DNA from 4 places in the Vreelandella sp. F11 genome. Region 4 is predicted to be linked to each of the others. Evidence: predicted binding sites of a transcription regulator. Region 4 holds the regulator's gene; each other region holds the start of a gene.
The links. The regulator FNR, encoded in region 4, switches genes on or off when oxygen is low (the NO sensors DNR and NnrR bind a similar motif). The targets are predictions, from matches to a motif close to TTGATNTANATCAA.

Region 1: the regulator FNR is predicted to act here: its motif matches at 1,256-1,269, upstream of ACFIOZ_RS05480 (anion permease).
Region 2: the regulator FNR is predicted to act here: its motif matches at 893-906, upstream of ubiT (ubiquinone anaerobic biosynthesis accessory factor UbiT).
Region 3: the regulator FNR is predicted to act here: its motif matches at 1,069-1,082, upstream of paaF (2,3-dehydroadipyl-CoA hydratase PaaF).

The regions. Positions count from the first base shown of each region.
Region 1 is NZ_CP170448.1:1,225,524-1,227,722, forward strand. It holds gene ACFIOZ_RS05470 (DUF2955 domain-containing protein) at 1-13, shown strand, start outside; gene ACFIOZ_RS05475 (CsbD family protein) at 151-336, shown strand; gene ACFIOZ_RS05480 (anion permease) at 446-1,060, opposite strand; gene ACFIOZ_RS05485 (YfcC family protein) at 1,545-2,199, shown strand, end outside.
Region 2 is NZ_CP170448.1:2,249,114-2,251,312, forward strand. It holds gene ACFIOZ_RS10185 (cytochrome c oxidase subunit 3 family protein) at 1-327, opposite strand, end outside; gene ACFIOZ_RS10190 (c-type cytochrome) at 409-720, opposite strand; gene ubiT (ubiquinone anaerobic biosynthesis accessory factor UbiT) at 984-1,481, shown strand; gene hmpA (NO-inducible flavohemoprotein) at 1,550-2,199, opposite strand, start outside.
Region 3 is NZ_CP170448.1:4,421,089-4,423,287, forward strand. It holds gene paaN (phenylacetic acid degradation protein PaaN) at 1-774, opposite strand, end outside; gene paaF (2,3-dehydroadipyl-CoA hydratase PaaF) at 1,142-1,915, shown strand; gene paaG (2-(1,2-epoxy-1,2-dihydrophenyl)acetyl-CoA isomerase PaaG) at 1,932-2,199, shown strand, end outside.
Region 4 is NZ_CP170448.1:3,697,113-3,699,311, reverse strand. It holds gene ttcA (tRNA 2-thiocytidine(32) synthetase TtcA) at 1-624, shown strand, start outside; gene fnr (fumarate/nitrate reduction transcriptional regulator Fnr) at 617-1,363, opposite strand; gene hemN (oxygen-independent coproporphyrinogen III oxidase) at 1,446-2,199, opposite strand, start outside.

The sequences.
Region 1 (2,199 bases), 2.4 Mb from region 4:
CAACCGGCCATAAAAATCCTGACATCAATAAATCAGCGCAACTTTTTTAATACAGGCTACTCTGATGAGTGTGCCGACATGTGATTAGCCGTGCTATTGGCACCTTTCTCATACGGCACTTTCCCTACTAACGGATTAGAGGTGTTCGTCATGGCAACTGGTAAAGAAGATAAAGCGAAAGGAACGGCCAATAAAGCAGCAGGCAAAGTGAAAGAAGCCGCGGGCAAGGCAACGGGTAGCAGCAAAACAGAAGCCAAAGGTAAGGCCCAGCAGGCGAAAGGCGAACTGCAAAAAGGCAAAGGCGATGCCAAGGAGAGCCAGAAAAAACAGCGCTAGTTATATAATCCTGACACCAACAGGGGGCTTCGGCCCCCTGTTGGTGTTTATGCGGCCTGGAAACTTCCGTCTCCCATTTTCTGTTTGGGAATAGCCTAGAGAAGTTTGCTTAGTCGTGACCCAGTAGCTTCCACCACTCGCCTAGCCTTAGGTAGCCCGAGCCAAAAGTGACAGGCGATGTGCCCGTGGCATAGTGAGTTAAGGTCATCATGATGGAGGAAGTGGCGGCCATAATAAGCATGAACGGCATGGGCGGTGCGCCGAGCGTTAACCCAACGGTCAGAAAAACCGCCATCATGGCTGTGATATACGCGGTGGTGCTGGCAAAGAAGTAGTGGGTGTAGAGGAAGGTCAGCACCAGCAGCGCAGATGCTTCCATCCAGGCGATGCCCATCATAGTGATCCAGTTCTGTATGTTAGTGGAGAACCAATCGATCAAGCCGGTCTGGTTGAGCTGGGTTGCCATCATGATTAAAGCGCCGAACCAGAGTAGGGTATCCCAGGCGTTCTTTTCCGCCAGCACATCATCCCAGATTAATACGCCGCTCAGCAGCAGTATCGATTGCCCAATAAACGTCGACGTTGTGGTGTTAAGGGTGACCGAGTCTCCCAAAAATAGTGCTGGGATATCCGCCCTTAGTAGTAATAGCACCAAGAAGGCAAACAGCATAATGCCTTCGTCCCGGCTGATCTTACCCATTTCGGCAAGTTTATCCAGCGTCATCTGTGTGGCATGGGTGTCTGTTTAATGTCCGGCGGATAAAGCAGGTAAAGAGTATAGGGCATAGCCAGGATGGCGACCAAACCTGGGAGTAGCTCCATGAGATAAGTAATAGTGCCGTGCTCGCGACTAGAACTCAAAGAACAAAGAAGTGTATTTTTTTCTATTTTAGCCTAAATCTAGGAGGCGCTCGATAATTTGCTCTATGTCAAGATTGGCTCAATGGAAAGAACTTTTGAATGAATGCCCTTTTATATGGGTGGTTGGGTATCTCTCAAGATAAATACTTTATTGGAAATGTTTTTAAATATTTGTTTTTTTGATAATTTTTTATTTATTTTTTGTTTCTTGATGTTTGTCAACTTTTTATAATGAAGCAGGGCTATAGTTGATAAGTAAAAGACTAATGTTGATTGGTTTGTGTCGTGGTCATAGCTTTTTTAACCCGTAAAAAAGCAGGGGACGATAACTTATAGGGGAGAGGGCAATGGATAACATACCAACGAATGGTAATAAGAAAGTGAAAAGCTTTCGTTTTCCAACGGCTTTTACCATTTTATTTAGCCTGACAATCTTGGCTGCAATGCTGACTTGGTTCGTACCAGCAGGCCAGTATGAGCGGGAATTTGATGAATCGCTGGGGCGCGAAGTTACCGTTGTGGGTAGCTATCAGCAGGTGGAACCTAATCCACAAAATGCCTGGGATGTGTTAATGGCCCCAATTGCAGGGCTTTACGACCCTGAGAGCAATACGGCTAATGCAATCGATGTGGCGCTTTTCGTGCTCATTATTGGTGGCTTTATTGGGGTTGTGACGGCAACCGGTGCGATTGATGCGGGAATCGGGAGAGCCATGACACGCATGGCGGGGCATGAAAAATGGATCATTCCGTTGCTAATGGGGCTGTTCGCCCTGGGGGGCAGCACCTATGGAATGGCCGAGGAGACACTGGCTTTCTACATGCTGCTAATTCCTATCATCATCGCTGCTGGCTATGACTCAGTAACGGCCGTTGCCATTATTCTGCTGGGGGCGGGAGTAGGTGTGTTGGGCTCGACAGTCAATGCATTCGCTACGGTTATCGCATCCGATGCTGCAGGCATCCCCTTCACCGATGGCCTTGTTCTAAGGCTAGTGATAC
Region 2 (2,199 bases), 1.4 Mb from region 4:
AAGGGCACAGAAGACCAAACCCAGCAGCATAGCAGCACCTAGCCACTGTCGGCTGCGCCGAAGTTGCTGGGCGCTTCTTGCCTCCACGGCAAAGGCAACGCATAGCCCGCTGGTTAGCAACACCAGCGTATTGATGCCGCCCAACACAGGGTCGAGCTGTTGTTGTGAGGCATTGAAAAGGGCGGGGTTAAGAGCGCGCTGGGCAGCGTAAAGCGCAAAGAAAGCGGTGAAAACCAGCATTTCGCTAAGAATCAGCACCCACATCAAGGGATTGCCGGGTAACGCCGATAATGGCCCCCATCCGGGGTTGGGCAGATCGCGACTCATTACCCCTCCAAGCGTTGAGTGTTACGCCGGGGTAATAGCATCCCAGCATACTGGTATACACTTTCTGTACAGCGCTTGGTTTTATTCGACGGCTTGAACCATAAAGTCAACGGCCGATTTCACTTCTTCGTCGCTAAGATTCATGCTTCCGCCTTTGGGCGGCATAGCATTGAACCCCGTGAGCGAGTGCTCATAAAGCGTCTCGATGCCTTTTGCGATACGCGGTTCCCACGCTTCGGCATCACCCTTGATAGGCGCGCCAGCAGCCCCTGTCATGTGGCAGGCCATGCAGGCCTGGTTATAAACCACCTCGCCATCAGCTTCTGCCTGAGCGGCGGCTGAAAACGCCAGGGCAGCACCCGCGACGATAAGGGCTGCAGACAATGATTTCATCATGGTTCTCCTCACATTCTAACGGTCGAAGGCGCTGGAGAAATCGCCAGCACCACTATGATTCCAGGCGGATGCTCAAATGCGCATCTCTTAGCCAGTGCGCTCATCAATAACAGTTAATTTAAGAAATATTTTATATGCATCTTAATGCCGGCGCAATATTTAGTCTTCCTTGATACATATCAGCACTCTTCGCCAGAGCAACGCTTAGCATCAGTCGCCAAGTGTGAACCGCTGATGTCTTTTACCACGGAGTATTTGTTATGTTGTTGCTGCCCTCGGCTTTTTCCCTGCCCGCTTTTTCAATTTCTCCGCCTGTTACCGCTCATCAAATGATTCGTACGCTTGATCCGCGGGTTCCCTTTGCCATCAAGCGACGTCTTGTGGAGCCCTTGCTCAACCGTACCTTCGCTATACCGCTCGCAGAGGGAGAGTTTGACGCGGTGGAAGGTCGACGCATTAGTCTCACCATTGCGGATTTAGGCGTGACACTCAGCCTGACGCTTAAATCCCAGCGCTTGCTATTATGCCGCGAGAAGGGCGAGGCAACTATTCGTGGGGGCTGGCGTGAATTTCTCTGTTTGGCCACGCGTCGCGAAGATCCCGACAGCCTGTTTTTCCAGCGTCGCTTAATCATTGAAGGGGATACGGAACTGGGGTTGACGCTCAAGAACCTGCTTGACGGCTGTGAGGAAGGCCTTGCCCAGGGGCGATTGGGGGAGTTGCTGGTGGGCCTGGAACGCTTGGCGCGCAGGGAGTGACTTGCTCGTAAGCTCAGCCTTATAGCTGTTATCAATCGGCCCCGGTAGTGTGTCGGGGCCGCCCATTATTAGGCTGCGTTGAGCGGGCGAGACGGACCAAAATGCTCAAAGTGGCGACGATCCTCGTCGACACCCAGTTCAGACAGCGCACTATTAATCGCCGTCATAAATCCTTGGGGGCCGACGAAATAGCAGCGCGCCTTAAGATCAGGCAGGTAGTGAGCTAATAAGCTGTGGTCGATACGACCAATATGTTCGGCTTCGTTGCCGCGCTCATGAATACGGACAGCCTTAAGACGTTGAGGGTACTCGCTCTTCAGTGCTTCTAATTCGCTTTTAAAGGCCTGGTGGTCGGCATCCAGGGCAGCGTGTAGATAGGTGACATGCCGCCCAAGGGACAAGGCATGTCTTGCCATGGGAAGCAGGGGCGTTTGCCCAACGCCGCCGCTGGCAAGCAGCAGAGGTTCGTCACCATCAACCAAGGTGAGGTCTCCTGCCGGCGGTAACAGTTCCAAGGTGTCGCCGGGTTGTAAGACATCGTGGAAGTGGCGGCTGACTTGGCCCTGTTCTTCGCGTTTGATCGAGATTCGATAGCTTTGGCCATTTGGTGTGTCTGAGAGGCTGTAATGCCGGTAAACCAGCTCGCCACTAATGGTTAGGCGTACCCCGATATACTGACCTGGCTCATGGTCAGCCACACGTCCTCCATCCTCGGGCT
Region 3 (2,199 bases), 720 kb from region 4:
AGGGTCAAAGCCTGCTTCCTCCAGTACCTGTTGAACAACCCGTGCGGTCATCGCCACAGGCAAAATAGCGCCAGGGTGCGACTTAAGAATGACCGGGTTGCCCGTCGCCAAACTGGCAAACAAGCCAGGATAAGTATTCCAGGTGGGAAAAGTAGAACAGGCCACTACCAACGAGATACCCCGCGGCACGATGTGAAAACGCTTATCCATGGCGATGGGATCATGCTTGCCCTGGGGCTTGACCCATTTCGCGGTAGCGGGAATCTGAGCCATTGCCTGCCAGGCGTACGCCACGGCTTCAAGACCGCGATCCTGAGCATGCGGACCACCGGCCTGAAACGCCATCATCGGCCCCTGGCCGCTGGTATGCATCACTGCCTGGGCGATCTCTGGACTCATGGCATTAAGACGCGACAGGACTTCCAGACACACCCCCACGCGCGCTTCAGCCCCGGCATCCCGCCAGTCACGCATTGCTACTTGCATGGCCGCTATCAGATCATCGGGGTTTGGCTGGTCATAAGTAATGCCGAGCTCAAAACCATAAGGTGACACTTCGCCACCCACTTTCTGGGTGCTGCCAACACCATTAAGTGTAAATGGCTGATTGAGTAGTGATTCGAATGCCGACGGCGCCGCATTAAGGGCATCCTCGGGGTATTTCCGCATGCTTTCTGGATAGGGCGTCCAAAAATTACGGCTAGAAATGGCGTCGACAGCCTGATCCAGAATCTCACGATGAAGGTCGAACATCTGCTGCGCTGATTGCGTCATGGGGCGCTCCTGCACTCACTTATTATTCTGATACGCTATAGATATGAAGACTATATTTTCCGTAACAAAACATCAAACGCTTTCCCAGTCACCGCTTACTTAAGAGCTGGCGCGTTACTATCAAAAAACTCGATGCATACTGGCTAAAGGTCGCTTTTTGATCCACGCACCCACCTTTCATACCATGGTCTAATAACTATCTTTCATTCAAAAAAATGAATACAAGCCATTGTTAACAAGGCATAAACCATCTAAAACAACGTTAAGCGACACATTAACAACAGCCAGACAATATTGATGCGTATCAAAATAAATCTATACTCGACAGATATTCATCCTGTGCACCACAGGCCGAACTGAGGTAAAGATGCCCACTACTCTAAAAATAACCCCTCCCCAGGAAGGCGTTTTATGCATCACGCTGAATCGCCCAGAAGCACTGAATGCGCTTAATACGCAGCTTCTCGGCGAGCTCGCCGACACCTTGAGCAACGCTGATAGTGACGACAACGTTCGCGCCGTGGTGATCACCGGCAATGCGAAAGCGTTCGCCGCCGGTGCGGATATTAACGAAATGGCTGAACGCGACTTGGTCGGCATGCTGGAAGATCCTCGCCAGCATCACTGGGCTACCATCACCCGTTTCCGCAAACCGATCATTGCCGCCGTCAATGGCTATGCCCTGGGCGGTGGCTGCGAACTGGCCATGCATGCCGACATCATCATTGCCGGTGAAAACGCCTTGTTTGGTCAGCCGGAAATTAACCTGGGCATCATGCCCGGCGCAGGCGGTACCCAACGCTTGCTTAGAGCGGTGGGTAAGTCACTGGCTACCCAGATGGTGCTTACCGGCGATCCGATTTCCGCTCGCCGCGCGCTCGAAGCTGGCCTGATTAGCGAGATTACCCAGCCCGAATTAACGCTAGAGCGCGCCATGGCTATTGCAACACGCATTGCCTCCAAGGCACCGCTGGCAGTGCGCTTGGCACGGGAATCGTTACACAAGGCGATGGATACCGACCTGGCCACCGGCCTGCGCTTTGAACGCCATGCGTTCACCTTGCTGGCGGGCACCGCCGACCGCGAAGAGGGCATTCGCGCCTTCCAAGAAAAACGACCTGCCACTTTTCAAGGGCACTGACACAAGGACATTACCCATGAGCCAAGCGCCCCTGCTTTACAGCGTGGAAGACGGCGTCGCCTGTATCACGCTGAATCGCCCCGAAAGCCTGAATAGCTTCAATACTGAGATGCATGCCGAGATGAGCAAGGCGCTAAAAGCCGTGCGCCAGGATTCAAGCGTTCGCGCTTTGCTGCTGACCGGCAGCGGTCGAGGCTTCTGCGCCGGCCAGGATCTTTCCGACCGTAGCGTCGCGCCCGGCGCAGAAGCCCCCGACCTCGGCGAGTCGCTTGAGAAACGTTACA
Region 4 (2,199 bases):
CTGGATCAAAAGCAGCCGGGCTTTCCCGAGCATGTGCTGCCTGCCTATCTGGAGAAGCAGGGCGTGGAGTACCATATTGTCGAGCGCGATACTTACTCGGTGGTGAAGGAGAAAACCCCTGAAGGCAAAACCACCTGTGCGCTCTGTTCACGACTGCGCCGTGGCTCGCTGTATGGGTTTGCCGAAGAGATTGGCGCCAATAAAATTGCCCTGGGCCATCACCGGGAAGATATCCTCGAAACCCTGTTTCTGAATATGTTTTTCGGCGGTAACCTGAAAGCGATGCCGCCCAAGCTGTTATCCGATGATGGAAAGAATATCGTTATTCGGCCATTGGCTTACTGCAAAGAGGCAGATATTGCTGAATTTTCGCGGTTGATGGAATTCCCGATCATCCCCTGCAACCTCTGCGGCTCCCAGCCCAATATGCAGCGTCAGGTAGTCAAAGAGATGCTCGCGGAGTGGGACAAAAAGTTTCCGGGCCGCCTGGAAAGCATGTTTAAAGCGGTGACCAATATTGCACCCTCCCAGTTGGCAGACCGCAGCCTGTTTGATTTTGAAGGCTTAGAGGCCAAACAGGCGGAACTGCTGGCAGGGCGCATCCAGGCCTTTAACGTCAGCTAACCGTTTGCTCTTCCTCTTCAGCGAGGGTAATCAAGCGCGGCATGTCGAGAATGTTGACCTCTCGCCCGGAAACCGCCACCACGTTCTGCTGCTGAAAGCGGCTTAAAATGCGGCTGACGGTTTCCACCGCTAAGCCCAGGTAGTTGCCAATATCGGCTCTGGGCATTGAGAGGCGAAAACTGTAGGGCGAGTAGCCCCGGCGACGAAAACGATCCGAGAGAGTAATCAAGAAGCTCGCCAGCCGCTGATCAGCGGTTTTACGCGACAGCAGGCGCATCATACGCCGATCATCGCGTAACTCTTTACTCATGCTGCGATACAGCTGGCCACGTAGCTCAGGGATCTCTTCCGAGAGCAGATCCAGGCGGTCAAAAGGGATCTCGCATACGGTGGTGGTTTCCAGTGCAATAACGCTACCGGGATAGTGCTCTTCGTCAATGCCATCCAGCCCCACCAGTTCACTGGGCAGGTAGAAGTTTGTCAGCTGTTCGCTGCCGTTACCTTCGGCGGTGATCTGTTTCAAACTCCCTGAACGCACCGCGTAAACACTGGTGAAAGTGTCCCCCTGGCGAAACAGAGGCTCGCCTTTTTTCAGCGGCGCACGGCGGCGAATAATCGCATCGAACTGCCCCATATCGTCCAGCTCAAGGGCAAGCGGCAGGCACAGCGAGCTAAGGCTGCAGGTTTGGCAACGTGCTTCGTGGAGTAGCGAGCGCCGGCTGCTCATGGGTTCCAACATACGATGCTCCTTGAGTGGGTCAGGGTAAAATTAGTAAATTCTTACTTATTATAGTCGCGTTAGCATGCCTGCAATAAGATGATTAAACAATCTTAGAGTAGCGCTGCCCCGTTTGCCCAGAAAGATGGGCATCGAACGCCATGGCTAAATGGCGAATCAGCAGCCGCCCCATGGGCGTGGCATTAAGTTGATCACCACTACGGGTCATTAGGCCATCTTGCTCGGCGCTCTGTAAACGTTCTAGCGCGGGTGCAAAATAGCGGGGGGCATCAATATTCCAGCGCTGGCTGACCGCAGCAAGATCAATGCCCATATCGCACATCAGCCGCTCAATCACATCCCGGCGGATGAGGTCGTCGTTGCTCAGCCGCACGCCGCGTACGGTGGCGAGCTGGCCCTGATCCAACGCCGTTTCGTAGCTGGCCAGGTCACTAGGATTCTGCGCATAGACGTCATCAATGCGCGAAATCGCCGAAACGCCAAGCCCGATTAAATCGCACTGAGCATGGCTGGAGTAGCCTTGAAAATTGCGCTGTAGCGAACCTTCTCTTTGGGCAATGGCGAGGCGATCGTCTGGCCGGGCAAAGTGATCCATGCCGATATGCACATAGCCTGCCGCGGTGAGCATCTCGATGGTGGCGCGCAGAATCGCCAGCTTCTCTTCACCCCCTGGCAAGTCATCAACATTAATACGCCGCTGGGGGGCGAATCGCTCCGGCATGTGTGCATAATTAAACACTGAAAGACGCGCGGGGTTGAGGTCAATCACCTGGCGAAGCGTATTCGTAAAACTCTTTTCTGTCTGAAACGGTAAACCATAAATAAGATCAAGATTG